Regions from separate parts of the Kineococcus endophyticus genome, predicted to be linked through region 1. Evidence: riboswitches for the same ligand, from Rfam matches in the RefSeq annotation. Region 1 holds a riboswitch; the other holds the start of a gene.

Evidence for each region. A riboswitch is a leader RNA that binds a small molecule or an ion and turns the genes downstream of it on or off. The one in region 1 is predicted to bind glycine.
Region 2: it holds a riboswitch for glycine, as region 1 does, so the genes downstream of both, gcvP (aminomethyl-transferring glycine dehydrogenase) here and gcvT (glycine cleavage system aminomethyltransferase GcvT) in region 1, are expected to answer to the same signal.

The regions. Positions count from the first base shown of each region.
Region 1 is NZ_JBFNQN010000002.1:103,301-111,904, reverse strand. It holds gene AB1207_RS02805 (Gfo/Idh/MocA family protein) at 1-619, opposite strand, end outside; gene AB1207_RS02800 (LacI family DNA-binding transcriptional regulator) at 749-1,780, shown strand; gene AB1207_RS02795 (tautomerase family protein) at 1,806-2,192, shown strand; gene AB1207_RS02790 (methyl-accepting chemotaxis protein) at 2,176-3,639, opposite strand; glycine riboswitch at 3,768-3,859, shown strand; glycine riboswitch at 3,861-3,964, shown strand; gene gcvT (glycine cleavage system aminomethyltransferase GcvT) at 4,002-5,129, shown strand; gene AB1207_RS02780 (L-serine ammonia-lyase) at 5,160-6,557, shown strand; gene AB1207_RS02775 (LysR family transcriptional regulator) at 6,538-7,434, opposite strand; gene AB1207_RS02770 (MFS transporter) at 7,522-8,604, shown strand, end outside.
Region 2 is NZ_JBFNQN010000017.1:54,316-62,919, forward strand. It holds gene AB1207_RS21620 (FHA domain-containing protein) at 1-498, shown strand, start outside; gene ftsR (transcriptional regulator FtsR) at 540-1,223, shown strand; gene AB1207_RS21630 (bifunctional nuclease family protein) at 1,294-1,773, shown strand; gene AB1207_RS21635 (MerR family transcriptional regulator) at 1,934-2,545, shown strand; gene AB1207_RS21640 (SMI1/KNR4 family protein) at 2,734-3,423, opposite strand; gene AB1207_RS21645 (ParA family protein) at 3,545-4,327, opposite strand; glycine riboswitch at 4,430-4,526, shown strand; gene gcvP (aminomethyl-transferring glycine dehydrogenase) at 4,606-7,476, shown strand; gene AB1207_RS21655 (NfeD family protein) at 7,503-7,997, shown strand; gene AB1207_RS21660 (SPFH domain-containing protein) at 8,017-8,604, shown strand, end outside.

The DNA.
Region 1 (8,604 bases):
CGAGGTCCACCAGGTGGCTGCCGATGTCGGCCAGCGCCCCCGAGCCCAGTCCGCCCTTGTAGCGCCAGCTGATCGGGGCGTCCGGGTTGGCGGCGTAGTCGCACCAGTAGTGGCCGTTGAAGTGCCGGACCGCGCCGAGGTGACCGTTCAGCACCTGCTCGCGCAGGCCGTTGACCGCGGGGGAGCGGCGGAAGGTGAAGCCGACGGCGGCGACCTGCCCGGGGTGCTGTGCGGCGGCGGCGACCATCGCCTCGGCGTCGGCGACCGAGGGGGCCAGCGGCTTCTCGCACAGGACGTGCTTGCCGGCGGCCAGCAGGCCCTCGACGATCTCGCGGTGCAGGTGGTTGGCGACGACGACGCTGACGGCGTCGACGTCGTCGGCCTCGGCGACCGCCTGCCAGGACGTCTCGGCCCGCTCGTAGCCGTAGCGGGCCGCGGCCGCCTCGGCGAAGGGGGCGTGCGCGTCGGCGACGGCCACGAGGCGGACGGGCGGCAGGCCCTCGCCGTAGGGGCCGCCGGTGAGCGTGGAGGCGGCGCGGTAGCCGGCGAGGTGGGCGCGGCCGGCCATGCCGGCACCGATGACGGCGACACCGAGGGGACGCGAGCTGGTGGAGGACACGGGAAGCCTTCCGGGAGGGCGGCGGCACGCACCGTCGTCGGTGCGCGGTCGGTTTTCAAACCGGTTTGAAAGACGTCGACTAGAATCGGTTCGACACGTTCCGGTGTCAAGCCGTCGCAGGAGGAACCCGTGCCGCAGGGCCCGACCGGCCGCCCGACCATCACCGACGTGGCCGCCCGGGCCGGCATCTCCAAGGGGATGGTGTCGCTGGCGCTGCGCGGTGCCCCCGGTCCGAGCGCCGAGACGACGGCGCGCGTGCTGCGGGCCGCCGAGGAACTCGGCTACCGCCCGAACCGGGCGGCGAGTTCGCTCGCCCTGCGCCGCACCCGCCTGCTGGGGGTGACGTTGACCGTCCGCAACGCCTTCCACGCCGAACTCGTCGAGGAGCTGCAGTCGGCGGCCGAGGACTCCGGGTACGAACTCGTCCTGGCTCCGGTGACGCGCACGCGGGGGGAGCGGGCCGCGGTCGAGACGCTCCTGGACTCCCGCTGCGAGGCGCTGCTGCTGCTCGGGCCCGAGGCCGGGGCGGGGGAGCTGCGGGACTGGGACGCGCGCGTGCCCACGGTCGTCCTGGGGCGCCGCTCCCGCAGCGGGCCGGGGGGTGGGCCGGACGTCGTCCGCGCCTCCGACGAGCGGGGGCTGCGGCTCGTCGTCGAGCACCTCGTGGCACTCGGCCACCGTGACCTCGTCCACGTCTCCGGGGGGTCCGGGGACATCGCGGCCGACCGTCGGGCCGGCTTCGAGGCCGCGGCGGCGGAGTTCGGGGTGCGGGGGCGCACCCTCGAGGCGGGGTTCGACGAGGAGGACGGCGTCCGGGCCGCCCACCGGCTGCTGGCGGAGGGGATGTCGGCCACGGCGGTCGTGGCGGCGAACGACCGGGTCGCGCTGGGGGTCCTCGACGCCCTGCTGCGGGCGGGTACGGCTGTGCCGCAGCAGGTCTCCGTGACCGGCTACGACGACAGCCCGCTCGCCCGGCTCGGGCACGTCCGGTTGACCTCCGTGGGGCAGGACCCGGCCGGTCAGGCGCGCGAGGCCGTCCGCCTCGCCGTCGAGCGGCTCGAGGGGGCCGACCGCGAGGGCCGCCGTGACGTGGTCGTGGAACCCCACCTGGTCGTGCGCGGGACGACGGCTGCACCGGAGGGACCCGTCATGTCACAATGACAGGACAAACTTCGAGGAGGTTCCCGTGCCCCTGCTCCGCTTCGACGTCGTCGCCGGCCGGTCCCCGGCGGAACTGACCGCCCTGCTCGACGCCGCCCACGCGGCCGTCGTGGAGGCGTTCGAGGTCCCCCACGGGGACCGCTACCAGGTCGTGCACCAGCACCCCGCCGGTGAGCTCGTCGTCCACGACACCGGACTCGGCATCGACCGGACCGACGGGGTCGTCCTGCTGCAGGTGACGAGCCGCGCCCGCCCCCAGGAGCAGAAGGTGGCCTTCCACCGCCTGCTCGTGCGCAACCTCGAGGCCGTGGGCACGGCGGGCAGCGACGTCGTCGTGTCGATCGTGGAGAACGGGGACGCGGACTGGTCCTTCGGTCACGGCCGCGCCCAGTTCCTCACCGGGGAGCTCTAGCCGCCAGGACGGCCAGCGCCTCGGCGTGCGAGGCGGCGTAGGCGATCGGCGCGCCCTGCGCCTCGGACGAGCGCTGCATCTGCATCGCGACGAGCAGGTTGTCCAGGACGATGACCGCGAACGTCATCCGCTGGGCGACGGCCTCGGCCATCGTGCTCTCGATGAGCCGCTGCACCTCCGGCGTCGTCGGGCCGAGCTCGCTCATCGTGCAGACGACGGTCCAGCCGGGGCGGTTGTCGCGGATGGCGGCGATGAGCTCGGCGGCGTACGCCCGGGCGAGCTCGACGTCCCAGAGCCCGGCCATCGTCATCTCGAGGCGGTTCCCCGCACGGTCCCAGCCGATCCGGTAGCTGCCGGGCTCGTCGGCGGCGGCGGGCAGCGTCAGGTCCAGCACCGTGGTCTGCAGCCGGCCCACGAGGCGCTTGACCTCCGACACCGCGAGGTGGCTGCGCGAGGCGGCCGTCGAGGTCGCCGCGGCGCGTTCGTGGACGACGGCCACCGACGACGCGATCGACACGGCCTGGCGGGCCACCTCGGACGTGGAGGCGTTGAGGTCGTGCGTGGTGACGTTCTGCTCCACCACCGCCGAGGCGATGGTGTGCTGGTACTCGCTGATGGAGTCGATGAGGCCGCGCACCACGCGGATGGCCTCGATCGCCGAGGCCGTGTCGCCCTGGATCTGCGCGACGGTCGCGCCGATCTCCTCGGTCGCGCGGGCCGTCTGCTGCGCGAGCTCCTTGACCTCGCCGGCCACGACGGCGAACCCCTTGCCGGTCTCGCCGGCGCGGGCGGCCTCGATGGTGGCGTTGAGGGCCAGCAGGTTGGTCTGGTCGGCGATGGCGGTGATCGTCTTGACGACGTCGCCGACGCGGGCGCTGGACTCCTCCAGCGCCGAGATCGTCGTCTCCGCCGACGTCACGGCCTGCACGCCGTGGCCGGCGGTCTCGACGGCCTGGTTGGCGCTGCGGGAGATCTCCGCGATGGCGGCCTGCATCTGCTCACCGGCCGCGGCCATCGTCGAGACCTTCGCCGACACCTCGTCGCTGGCGGCGGCGATGCGGGCCGCCGAGTCGGTCGTGTCCCGGGCGCCGTCGGCGATGGTGCGTCCGGCGACGTCCATCTCCGCGCCCGCGATGCCCAGCAGGTCGACCGACCCGGTGAGCGGACGGACCCGCTCGCCGAGGGCCGCGAGTGCGGCCCGCAGCTCGGGGTCCGCCCCCTGCGACCCCGTGAGGTCCCCGGACCGCAGGCGGGCCGCGTCCCGGCGCGCGGCGTCCTCGGCCTCCCGCTCGGACCGGCCGGCGCGTGCCCCGAGCGCGGCCGTCCCGCCCGCCGCGAGGGCGGCGAGGGCGGCGGTGGCCAGACCCGGCAGGTCGGTCGCGGCGGCCGCCGCGACGGCCAGGCAGCCGGACGCTCCGGCGATCGTGACGGGGAGCACTCGGGACACGGGGGGCCTTCCGCAAGGGGTGCGGGTGAGACGTTCCACCGTCCTCATCGGCAGGGTCCGTGTCCCGTAGAAGCCCTGCCGGGCGTCGCGTGTGCCACGCTGTCCGGGACAACTGAACACTCGGCCGCTCCGCCCCGGCGGGAGAGCTCCGCCGTCCGCGGCGGGCACCGAAGGAGCAACCACCCCGGAACCTCTCAGGTCCACGTACCGCCACGGGCAGGCCGCTCTGGAAAGCAGGACCGCTCCGGTCCTCACCGACGGGGAAAGCCGTTGTCGCGCAGTGCGTGACGGTGAAGCTCTCAGGTCCCACGACAGAGGGGGTCAGCTCGACCGCGACGTGCGGTCGTGACGAGAGGAGCCCCGTGAGCACCAGCACCACCCCGGTCACCACCCCTGCCGTGAGCCCGCTGGCCCAGGCGCACGCCGAGCTGGGCGCGTCGTTCACCGACTTCGCCGGCTGGTCGATGCCGCTGCGCTACGCCTCCGACCTCGCCGAGCACAAGGCCGTGCGCACGAGCGCCGGGCTCTTCGACCTCTCGCACATGGGCGAGATCCGCGTCACCGGACCCGAGGCCGGCCGCGCCCTGGACGCCGCCCTCGTCGGGCGCCCCTCGGCGATGGCCGTCGGGCGGGCGGCCTACGGGATGGTCGTCGACCACGAGGGTGGGATCGTCGACGACCTCGTCACCTACCGCCTGGGCGAGGAGGAGTTCCTCGTCGTGGCCAACGCCGCGAACGTCGAACCCGTCGTCGTCGCCCTGGCCGACCGCGCCCGCCCGTTCGACGCCCACGTCGCCGACGAGACGGCCCGCTGGGGCTTGGTCGCCGTGCAGGGGCCCGCCTCCGTCGCCATCGTGACCCCCCTGCTGGAGTCCGGGCCGGACCTCGCGACGCTGCGCTACTACCGCTCGGTCACCGCGGTGCTGGCCGGGGTCGAGGTCCTGCTGGCCCGCACCGGGTACACCGGTGAGGACGGCTTCGAGGTGTTCGTCCCCGTCGAGCGCACGCGCGAGGTGTGGGACGCCCTGCTCGCCGCCACCCGCGAGCACGGCGGGGTCCCCGCGGGCTTGGCCTGCCGCGACACCCTCCGCCTCGAGGCCGGGATGCCGCTCTACGGGCACGAGCTGAGCCAGGACACGACCCCCTTCGCCGCCGGGCTGGGCCGCGTCGTCGTCCTCGACAAGGAGCCCGGGGCCGTGGGGCTGGAGGCCCTGCAGCGGCTGGCGCAGGAACCGCCCACGCGCGTCCTCGTGGGGCTGCGCGGCGAGGGTCGCCGGGCCCCCCGCGCCGGGTACGCCGTCGTGTCCGGGGGCGAGGCGGTCGGTGAGGTCACGAGCGGGGCGCTCTCCCCGACGCTGGGCCACCCCGTGGCGATGGCGTACGTCGACGCGGCGCTGGCGGAGCCGGGCACGCGCCTCGGCGTGGACGTCCGCGGGACCGAGCTGCCGGTCGAGGTCGTGGCCCTGCCCTTCTACCGCCGGGAGCGCTGAGCCGTGAGCACCCCGCTGTCCGTCTTCGACATGTTCTCCATCGGCATCGGCCCGTCGAGCTCGCACACCGTCGGGCCGATGCGGGCGGCGCTCGCCTTCGCCGAGGACGTGCAGGCCGCCGGGGACCTGAGTCGCGTGGCGTCGGTGACCGTGGACCTGCACGGGTCCCTGGGCGCCACCGGCCGCGGCCACGGCAGCGACCGGGCCGTCGTCCTGGGGCTGCTGGGGGAGCGTCCCGAACTCGTCGACCCCGACGCCGTCGAGGCGCGGCTGGACGCGGTCGCCCGAGAGCGCGAACTCCCGCTGCTCGGTGTCCACCGCGTGCCGTTCGACCCGGACGCCGACGTCCGGCTCCTGGTCCAGTCGCTGCCGGCCCACCCCAACGGGATGGTCTTCACCGCGCGCGACGCCGCCGGTGACGTCGTCGCCGAGCGGACGTCGTACTCCGTCGGCGGGGGTTTCGTCCGGAACCACCCGCTCGAACCCGACGCCCCCGTGGTGGGGACGGGGGAGGGGTTGCCGCACGCGTTCCGCACGGGCGAGGAACTCCTCGAGCACTGCCGCAGCACGGGCCTCGGCGTCGCGGACCTGGTGCGCCGCAACGAGGAGAGCCTGCGCCCGGGCGACGAGGTGGACGCGGGGCTGCTGCGCATCTTCGCGGCGATGGCGGCCTGCGTGGACCACGGCCTCGTCACCGACGGCGTCCTGCCCGGAGGTCTCGGCGTCCGCCGTCGCGCGCCGCGCCTGCACACCCAACTGCTCGCCGAGGAGGGGAACTCCTCCGACGACGCCCTGCACGCGATGGACTGGGTGAGCCTGTTCGCCCTGGCCGTCAACGAGGAGAACGCCGCGGGCGGCCGCGTCGTGACGGCCCCGACGAACGGGGCCGCGGGCATCGTCCCGGCCGTCCTGCACTTCTACCGCCGCTTCGTGCCGGGCGCCGACGACGCCGGGACCGTGCGGTTCCTGCTGGCCGCCGGGGGCATCGGGATCGTCCTGAAGGAGACCGGGTCGATCTCCGGGGCCGAGGTCGGGTGCCAGGGGGAGGTCGGCTCGGCCAGCGCGATGGCCGCCGCGGGCCTCGCGGCCGTCCTGGGCGGAACGCCCGAACAGGTCGAGAACGCGGCGGAGATCGCCGTCGAGCACCACCTCGGCCTCACGTGCGACCCCGTCGGCGGGCTCGTCCAGATCCCCTGCATCGAACGGAACGCGGTCGGCGCGACGACGGCGATCCACGCGGCCCGCACCGCGATGCGCGGCGACGGCAGCCACGTCGTCAGTCTCGACACCGCGATCGCGACGATGCGGCAGACGGGCGCGCACATGCGCTCGGAGTACAAGGAGACCTCGCTCGGCGGGCTCGCCCTGACGGTCGTCGGGCGGGGAGCCCGGCCCGTGACCGTGGGGGTCAACGTCCCCGAGTGCTGAGGCGCACCTCCTCGACGAACGCCTCGACGGCGCGCCGCACCGGCCGGTCCGGGGTGGCGCGCCGCGTCGCGAGGGCGAGCGACCACGGCGGCGTCGGTTCCTCCAGGGCCAGTTCGCGCACCCCCGGCGGCACCGGCACGGTCCCGGGCACGAAGGCCATCCCGAGACCGGCGGCGACGTAGGCGGGGAACGTCGAGACGTCCGGGACCTCCACCGCCACGGTGCGCCGCGCCCCGACCCGGTCGAACGCGGCGTCGACGAGCAGCCGGTTGCCGAACCCCGGCGGCCCGTCGACCCACCGCTCCCCGGCCAGGTCGGCGAGCGCCACCGGCCGGGCGGTCGGCGCCGGGTGCCCGGCCGGGACGAGGAGCCGGAACGGGGTCCGGACCAGCGGCCGCAGTTCGACGCTGCCCGGCGGCCGGAACGGCCACGACAGGAACGCCACGTCGAGCTCGCCCTCCACGAGCGCGCGCAGCAGCCCGCGGGACCCGTCCGCCACGACGCGCATGGACACCGACACCCGCGGGTGCGCGGTGGTGAAGCTGCTGAGCAGCGAGGGCAGGTCGACGGGGTGCATCGTCGTGACGACGCCGACGGTCAGCGGTCCCGCGGGTCCCGCGTCCGCCTCGCGGACCGCGGTCCGCGCCTCGGCGGCGCCCGCCAGCAGCCGCCGCGCCTCGGGCAGCAGCGCCCGGCCGGCGTCGGTGAGGACGGCCTGCCGGGAGGTGCGGGTGAAGAGGGCGACGCCGAGGTCGTCCTCCAGACCGCGCACGACGGTGCTGATCGTCGACTGCGCCGAGCCCAGCCGACGGGCGGCCGCGCTGATGGTGCCCGCGTCGACCACGGCGAGGAACGTCTCCAGCTGAGCCAGCTCCACGGTGCCTCCCATCGGTTCTTCCGATGGACGGTCCCACCACCCACCGATGGAGCGGAAGGGCCGGGTCGACCCCACGTTGCAGCCCCCGTGACCACGACCAGCACCGACCACCCCGTGACCGGCAGGACGACCCCCGGTCCCCGCCGGCACCGGGTGGGCTTCCTCCTCGTCGCCGCCGCGTTCGCGACGGCCATGGCCTTCGCCACCGTGCCCACCCCGCTGTGGGCGCTCTACCGCGAACGCGACGGGCTGCCGACCGTGGTCGTGACCGTCGCCTTCGCCGTCTACGCGGCCGGGGTGGCCGTCAGCCTGTTCACCGTCGGGCACCTGTCCGACCACCTCGGCCGGCGTCTCGTCCTCGTCCCGGCACTCGCCCTCGAGGCCGTCGCGGCCCTGCTGCTGGTCCTCACCCCGGACGTCGTCGTCCTGGTCGTGGCCCGCGTCCTCACCGGGCTCGCGGTCGGCGCCGTGACCCCGACGGCGACGGCCTGGCTCGCCGAGCTGCACGGACGGACGCCCTCGACCCGGCCCGGGACGGCCGCCGTCGTCGCGACCGCCGCCAACCTCGGCGGCCTCGGCCTGGGGTCCCTGCTCGCGGGGTTCCTCGTCGGGCACCTCGGCGACCCGCTGCGCGTCCCGCACCTGCTGTTCCTCGTCCTGCTGGTCGTCCTCGCGGTCGCCGTGCGGACCGTCCCCGAGACCGTCGCCGCTGACGTCCGCGCCGAGCACCGCCCCTACCGCGTCCAGCGCGTCGCCGTGCCGCGCGACGCCCGCGGCCGCTACCTCGCCGCGGCCCTCGCCTCCTTCGGCCTCTTCGCCGTCCTCGGCCTGTTCAGCTCCCTGGCCCCCTCCGTCCTGTCCACGCTGGGCCACGCCGGTGCCGTCCCCGGCGGGGCGACCGCCTTCGCGGTCTTCGGGGCCGCCGCGCTGAGCCAGGTGCTGCTCACCCGGCTGCACCCCGACCACCAGCTCCGGCTCGGGCTCGTCCTGACGTCGGCCGGGGTCCTCGTCCTGGGCGCCGGGGTCCTCGCGGCCTCCGTCGTGCTCTTCGTCGGCGGCGGGGTCCTCGCCGGTGCCGGGGTCGGTGCGCTGCTCAAGGGCGCGCTCGCGACGGCCGTCGCCCTCGCCCCGGCCGGAGCGCGCGGGGAGGCCACGGCCGGGGTGTTCCTC
Region 2 (8,604 bases), on a different contig from region 1:
GAGCCGACCAACGGGCCGACGGGTTCGGAGGAGGGCACGCCCCCCGGACGTCCGGGCCAGGAGCGACCCGTCGACTCCACGATGTCCTTCGCCGGGCTCGCGGTCCCCGAGGTGCACGAGAGCGCCGACCGCGGGCTGACGGCCGACGACACCGAAGCCATCGACGCCCTCCCCGCGGGGTCGGCGCTCCTCGTCGTCCGCCGCGGGCCGAACGCGGGTTCGCGCTTCCTCCTCGACGCCGAGCGCACGTCCGCCGGCCGGCACCAGACGAGCGACATCTTCCTCGACGACGTCACCGTCTCGCGCAAGCACGCCGAGTTCCTCCGCGCGCCGGACCCGGTGACGGGCCCGGGCTTCCGCGTCCGCGACGTCGGCAGCCTCAACGGCACGTACGTCAACCGCGAACGCATCGACGACGTCCTGCTCGCCGCGGGCGACGAGGTCCAGATCGGCAAGTACCGGCTCGAGTACCACCCGAGCCCGCGGGTGGGGCAGTGAGCGCAGCCGGAGCCCGGGCGCTCGACCCGAGCCGGCCCCGGATGACCATCGGGGAGGTCATGGCGATCCTGTCGCCGGAGTTCTCCGACATCACCATCTCCAAGATCCGCTTCCTCGAGGAGCAGGGGCTCGTCGAGCCGGGGCGCACGCCGTCGGGCTACCGGAAGTTCTCCTCCGACGACGTCGACCGGCTGCGGTACGTCCTGTCCGCCCAGCGCGACCACTACCTCCCGCTCAGGGTCATCCGCGAGCACCTCGAGGCGATGGACCGCGGCCTGCAGGTGCCGGACCCGGTGGACGCGGCGCCACGGGTCCCCGGCACCGAACCCCCGGTGACGGCGGGTGTCGAGCGCTTCGACGGCCACGCCGCCGGACTGCGGCTGACCCGCGGCGAGCTGCTGCGCGAGTCCGGGGTGGAGGCCGACCTGCTCGACGCCCTCGAGGGGTACGGCGTGCTGTCGCCGGCCCCCGGCGGCCCCTGGTACGACGGCGAGGCCCTCGAGGTGCTGCGCGCGGCGGCCGCCCTCGCGGCCCACGGCATCGAGGCCCGGCACCTGCGGATGTTCCGGACGGCCGCCGACCGCGAGGTCGCGCTGGCCGACCAGGTCGCCGCGCCCCTGCAGCGGACGGGCCAGCGCGACCAGGTCGCGCGGGAGATCGCCGCCGCCGGTCTGCGGCTGCACACGGCCCTCGTCGCGGGTGCCCTCGGACGCACCGTCCGCTGACCCGGCGGCACGTCGTCCGCGCGCCGGTTCCGGCGGGGTGCCGGACTCCGGCGAGGGGTACGGTGAACGGGTGCGAGCACTCGATGTCGTCGGTGTCAGGGTCGAGATGCCCTCCAACAACCCCATCGTCCTGCTGCGGGAACGCGACGGGGACCGCTACCTGCCGATCTGGATCGGAGCGCCCGAGGCCAGCGCGATCGCCTTCGCCCAGCAGGGCGTCGTCCCGCCGCGGCCGCTGACGCACGACCTGCTCAAGGACGTCATCGAGGCCGTCGGCCGTCGGGTCGAGGAGGTCCGGATCGTCGCGGTCAAGGACAACGTGTACTACGCCGAGCTGGCCTTCGACGGCGGTCTGACGGTCAGCTCGCGCACCTCCGACGCCATCGCCCTGGCGCTGCGGGTGGGCTGCGCCATCGTGGGGGCCGAGGGCGTGCTGGACTCGGGGGGCGTTCCCGTCCCCGACGAGGACGAGGACGAGGTGGAGAAGTTCCGCGAGTTCCTCGACCACATCACCCCCGAGGACTTCGAGTCCGGCTCGGGGGAGCGCTGACGGTCCCCCCGCCGGGTCGGGGGCCGGGCGGGTCACAGAAGGGTCACGGGTCGCGCCACGCCGCGCGCCTCGTTGACGCTCCGAGGGTGCTCTTCTACGGTCGGTGTGCAGGACGCTCCCGGACGAATCCTCGTCGGGTGGCGATGACGAGGAGGCCGGCGTGAGCAGTGGCGACGCAGTCGCGGGGTCGTCGCGGAAGGTGTCCCGACCCGTGCGTGCACAGGGTCTGCTCTTCGCCGAGGACCTCCCGGACCTCGACGAGGAGGTCGGGTACCGCGGTCAGACGGCCTGCAAGGCCGCCGGCATCACGTACCGCCAGCTCGACTACTGGGCCCGCACCGGGCTCGTCGAACCCAGCGTCCGCGGGGCCTCCGGCTCCGGGTCCCAGCGCCTGTACGGGTTCCGCGACATCCTCGTCCTGAAGGTCGTGAAGCGGCTCCTGGACACCGGCGTCTCGCTTCACCAGATCCGCACCGCCGTCACGCACCTGCGCGAGCGCGGTGTCGACGACCTCGCGCAGATCACGCTCATGTCCGACGGGGCCAGCGTCTACGAGTGCACGTCCGCCGACGAGGTCATCGACCTCGTGCAGGGCGGTCAGGGAGTGTTCGGCATCGCCGTCGGCCGGGTGTGGCGGGAGGTGGAGGGTGAGCTGGCCTCGCTGCCGAGCGAGCGCCCCACCGACCGCGAGCAGGCCGAAGCCCCCGCCGACCCCGCGGTCGTGCTGGCCGACGAGCTGTCCCGCCGGCGCGCCGCCCGAGAAGCCGGCTGACCTCCGCCCCACCCCGACCTCACCCTGCGTCACCCCGCGCCTGGCCGGGTGGTGGATCGTCGACGCAGAGGGTCGCTAGGTCCGGCCCGTAGCGTCGACGAGCTCATCCCCGCCGGCGGCGCCGTCACGCACGGTCGAGGTCGGAGGCTTCCCCGGAAGCCCCCGACTCCTCAGTCCAGCAGTTCGGCTCAGTCCAGCAGCTCGGCGCGCGGCATCGCCTGCAGGGCGAAGGGGTCGGTCACCCAGTCGTGGGCGTCCGGCAGCCAGATGACGGCGGCCAGCAGCGAGTCCGCCCACGTGCTCAGCAGCTCGTCGAGACCGACGCGCCAGGAGTGCTGGTAGCCCTCGCCGTCCTCGGCGAGGACGAGTTGCTCCACCACGGCCCGGCTGGATCCGAGACGCACCGCGATGAGCTCCTCGTCGCGGGCGAACACCGGCAGCAGGGCGGGTGGTGCCGCCAGGCCCGGACCCTGACCGGTCGCGCGGGCGACGGCCTCCTCCAGGCGCAGCGGCACCCAGCCGCCGGGGCCGACGGTGGGGGAGCTGGTCCGGAACGTCGTCCGCACCGGGTCGACCCCGTCGACGGCCCGCCACCACGCCCGGGCGGCGCGGGGGATGAGCAGGCCCATCTGGCGCTCGACCGCGTCGAGCTGGGCGTCGTCCACGCCCGGGCGCAGCCGCGTGGCGATGTCGGCGCCCGAGCGCGTCCAGTGCGAGCGGAGGCGTTGCACCAGAGCGCTGATGCGGTCGGCCTCGGGGTCGACCGGGAGGGCGCGACGGCCGGTCGTCGGCGGTGCGGCGGCCCGCGCGGGGCGGACGACGCGCGCGGGGGCTTCAGCGCGCGGGGACCCGGTGAGGGGGATGTTGGACGACGTCACGAGACCTCCTTGGACCCGCGGCGGGCGCGGGGAGAGCGGGGGCGGCACCAACAGGACCATTGTGCGCACGACCCGTCGATTGACGGTAGGCGCAGCGCAACCTTCCTGCACGTTGTGACGTCTAGAAACTCCCTGCGGTTCCCCTCGCCGTCTCCAGGACCCGGTCGAGCAGCGAGTCGAACTGAGCCGCAAGCGTTCTCGCCGTCCGCGTCTTCAGCGCGTGCAGGGGGACCCCGGCGCCCTGGGACTGCGGGACGGACACCCGGTCGGGCAGCGGGTCGAGGACCAGGTCACCGAACAGGCCGCGCAGTTCCTCGAACCGGAACCGCTGTTCGCCGGACCGCTGCGTGAACCGGTTGACGACGATGCCCACGACGCTCGGGCCGGACCGCAACGACCGCACCTCGCGCAGCGTCCGGTCGACGGCGGCGACCGAGAACCGGCTGGCGTCCGAGACGACGAGCACCGCGTCCGCGGCGCGCCACGCCGAGCGGGTCAGGCCGTTGAGGGAGGGGGGTGTGTCGAGGATGGCCAGGTCGTGGTCGTCCAGCTTGCGCAGTGCGCGGCGCAGCGCCTTGAGCTCCTCCTCGTCGGCGTCGGGGGTGTCGCGCCGGGCCGAGTCGGCGGACCCGCTGACGACGTCGAGCAGCCCGGGGTGGTCGTCGACCCAGCCGCTCGGCGCGACGGCGTCCTCGGCGACGCGCCGCTTGGGGGAGGTCAGGACGGCGGCGACGTCGTGCGCGCGCTGGGCCGTCACGTCCAGCCCCGACGTCGCGTCGGCCTGCGGGTCCAGGTCCACCACCAGGGTGCTGGTGCCGCGGGCCAGGGCGGCCGACGCGAGACCCAGCACGACGGAGGTCTTGCCGACACCGCCCTTGGCACTGCAGACGGCGAGGGTGATCACGCGCACAACCTAGCGCCGTCGGGCCCACGGACCCGGCTCGACGCCCCGCGTGCCCGCCGACGGGGACCTCGGCGCGCGACCCCGTAGACTGACGGCGGCCGTTCACCCCGTGTGGGAGAGACTCCGACCCGATCCGGGCCGGGGCGCCGAAGGGGCAACATCCCCGGAACCTCTCAGGCGGAAGGACCACGTGGGGCAGGCCGCTCTGGAACGTGCCGTCCGCGGCGTGTGACAGACGGGGAGGTCCGTCCGCGCAACGCCAGACCTCCGGAGCGTCCATGACCTCGCCGTCCGTGCCCGTCGACCGCGAACTGCCCCCGTTCACGCCCGAACCCGCCGCCCTGCCGTTCAGTGCCCGGCACATCGGCCCCGACGCCGTCGCCGTGGCCCGCATGCTCGACGTGGTCGGGCTGTCCTCCCTCGACGAGCTCGTCGGCCGCGCCGTCCCCGCGGGCATCCGCGACGGCGTCCTGGACCTGCCCGAGGCCCTCGACGAGACGTCGGTGACGGCCGCGCTGCGCGCCCTCGCCGGCCGCAACCGCGTCGTCCCCTCCCTCATCGGCCTGGGGTACCACGGCACCCGCACGCCGGCCGTGGTGAGGCGCAACGTCCTCGAGGACCCGGCCTGGTACACCGCCTACACGCCGTACCAGCCGGAGATCTCCCAGGGCCGGCTGGAGGCCCTGCTGAACTTCCAGACCGCGGTCACCGACCTCACGGGCCTCGACATCGCGAACGCCTCGCTCCTGGACGAGGGCACCGCCGCCGCCGAGGCCATGACGCTGGCGCGGCGCACGTCCAAGGCACCCCGGGGCGCGGTCTTCGCGGTCGACGCCGACGTGCTGCCGCAGACCCTCGCGGTCCTGCGCACGCGCGCCGTCCCGCTCGGGCTCGAGCTGGCCGTCGTCGACCTCGACGCCCCCGACCCGCTCGCCGGGGTGGGGGACGTCTTCGGGCTGCTCGTGCAGTACCCGGGGACGTCGGGCCGGGTGCGCGACCTGGCGGCCGTCGTCGCCGACGCGAAGGCCAAGGGCGCCGTCACCGTCGCCGCGGCCGACCTGCTCGCCCTCACCGTCCTCGTCCCGCCGGCCGAGTTCGGCGTCGACGTGGCCGTCGGGTCCAGCCAGCGGTTCGGCGTCCCGATGGGCGCCGGCGGTCCGCACGCCGCGTACATGGCCGTGCGCAAGGGCCTGGAGCGCTCGCTGCCGGGCCGGCTCGTGGGCGTCTCGGTGGACGCGGACGGGAACAAGGCCTACCGCCTGGCCCTGCAGACCCGCGAGCAGCACATCCGCCGCGACAAGGCGACGTCCAACATCTGCACCGCGCAGGTGCTCCTGGCCGTCATGGCCGGCTGCTACGCCGTCTGGCACGGCCCCGAGGGTCTGCGTGCCATCGGGCTGCAGGTGGCCCGCCGCGCGTCCGCGCTCGCGCAGCAGTTGCGCGAGGGTGGCGTCGAGGTCGTGCACGACGAGTTCTTCGACACCGTCCTGGCCCGGGTGCCCGGTCGCGCGGACGAGGTGGTGGCCGCCGCCCTGGCGGCGGGCGTGAACCTGCGCCGCGTCGACGCCGACCACGTCGGGATGACCGTCGACGAGACGACGTCGGACGCGCACGTGGCGGCCGCCCTGCGCGGGTTCGGCCTGGACCCCTCCGAGGTGGCCGCCGAACCCGCCCTGCCCGAGTCCCTGCGCCGCACGTCGGAGTTCCTCACCCACCCGGTGTTCTCCCAGCACCGGTCCGAGACGGCGATGCTGCGCTACCTCAGCCGGCTGTCCGACGCCGACTACGCCCTGGACCGCGGGGCGATCCCGCTGGGCTCGTGCACGATGAAGCTCAACGCGACGACCGAGCTCGAACCCATCTCCTGGCCGGAGTTCGCCGACCTGCACCCCTACGCCCCGGCCGACCAGCTCGCGGGCACCGCCGAACTCGTCGCCGACCTCGAGCGGTGGCTCGCCGAGGTCACCGGGTACGACGCCGTCTCGTTGCAGCCCAACGCCGGTTCGCAGGGGGAGTTCGCCGGTCTCCTCGCGATCCGCGCCTACCACGTGGCGCAGGGGCAGGGCGAGCGCACGATCTGCCTCATCCCCAGTTCCGCGCACGGCACGAACGCCGCCAGCGCCGTCATGGCCGGGCTGAAGGTCGTCGTCGTCGCGTGCGACGAGGCCGGCAACGTCGACCTCGACGACCTGCGCGCCAAGGTCTCCCAGCACGCCGGAGACCTCGCCGCGCTCATGGTCACCTACCCGTCCACCCACGGGGTCTACGAGGAGTCCATCCGCGAAGTCTGCGGCCTCGTCCACGACGCCGGCGGCCAGGTGTACGTCGACGGCGCGAACCTCAACGCCCTCGTCGGCCTCGCCCGGCCCGGGAAGTTCGGCGCCGACGTCTCGCACCTGAACCTGCACAAGACGTTCTGCATCCCCCACGGCGGTGGCGGCCCGGGCGTCGGGCCCGTCGCGGTGCGTTCCCACCTCGCGCCGTTCCTGCCCTCGACCGCACCGGACGCGGGCGGTGTCGGCATGGTCTCGGCCGCGCCGTTCGGTTCCGCGGGGATCCTGCCGATCCCGTGGGCGTACCTGCGGCTCATGGGCCCGGACGGCCTGCGCGCGGCCACCGTCCAGGCGGTGCTGTCGGCGAACTACGTCGCGGCCCGGCTGTCCGCCGCGTTCCCGGTCCTCTACCGCGGGCCGGGCGGGCTCGTCGCCCACGAGTGCATCCTCGACCTGCGGCCCATGACGAAGGCCACGGGCGTCACGGTCGACGACGTCGCGAAGCGGCTCATCGACCACGGGTTCCACGCCCCGACGATGTCGTTCCCCGTCGTGGGCACGCTCATGGTCGAACCGACCGAGAGCGAGGACCTCGCCGAACTCGACCGGTTCTGCGACGCGATGCTCGCCATCGCCGCCGAGGTGCAGGAGATCGCCGACGGGCGCTGGGCCGTGGAGGACTCCCCGCTGCGGCACGCCCCGCACACGGCGGCGTCCCTCGTCGGCGAGTGGGACCACCCGTACACGCGCGCCGAGGCGGTCTACCCGGCGGGGATGGACCCGCGCACGAAGTACTGGCCGCCGGTGCGTCGCATCGACGGCGCGGCGGGGGACCGGAACCTCGTCTGCTCGTGCCCGCCGCTGTCGGAGTACTGACGGGTGCGTAGGATCACCGTCAGGGGGTGATCACCGTGGAGTTCCTGGACGCCTTGCTCGACCGCAGCTGGCTGCTGTGGATCGCGGCCGCGCTCGTCCTGGGGATCCTGGAGATCACCGCGATCGACCTGGTCTTCGCCATGCTCGCCGGCGGCGCCCTCGCGGGCGCCGCCGCCGACGCGTTCGGCCTCAGCTTCGTCTGGCAGGTCGTCCTGGCGGCCCTCGTCGCCGCCCTGCTCATCGGAACCATCCGCCCCGTCCTGCTGCGGCGGTTGCGGATGCCACCGGTCGGCACGACGAACGCGGCCGCGCTCGTGGGGCGCCCCGCGCTCGTCCTCGCCGACGTCACGGTCCGCGGCGGGCAGGTCAAGCTCGCCGGTGAGACGTGGTCGGCGCGGTCGGCCGGTCCGGCGTTCGCGGCCGGTGACGACGTGGTCGTCACCGCGATCGACGGCGCGACGGCCGTCATCGGCCCCTTGCCCGCGACCCCACCGCCGACGGCGGTCCCGGAGGGTCCCTGATGGACCGAGAGGAACGCTGATGGACAACGTCGTGACCCTGATCGTCCTGGTGCTCGTCATCCTGTTCGCGGTGACGGTGATCATCCGGACGATCCGGATCGTCCCGCAGGCCACGGCCGTCATCGTCGAACGCCTCGGGCGGTACTCACGGACCTTGGACGCCGGGCTGCACTTCCTCGTGCCGTTCATCGACAAGGTGCGCGCGAACGTCGACCTGCGCGAACAGGTCGTCTCGTTCCCGCCGCAGCCGGTCATCACGTCCGACAACCTCGTCGTCAGCATCGACACGGTCATCTACTACCAGCCGACCGACCCGAAGTCGGCGACGTACGAGATCGCGAACTACATCCAGGGCATCGAGCAGCTCACGGTCACGACGTTGCGCAACGTCATCGGGTCTCTCGACCTCGAGCAGACCCTGACGAGCCGCGACCAGATCAACGGTCAGTTGCGCGGGGTGCTCGACGAGGCGACCGGACGCTGGGGGATCCGCGTGAACCGCGTGGAGCTCAAGGCGATCGACCCGCCCGCGAGCGTCCAGGACTCGATGGAGAAGCAGATGCGCGCCGAACGCGACCGGCGCGCCGCGATCCTCAACGCCGAGGGT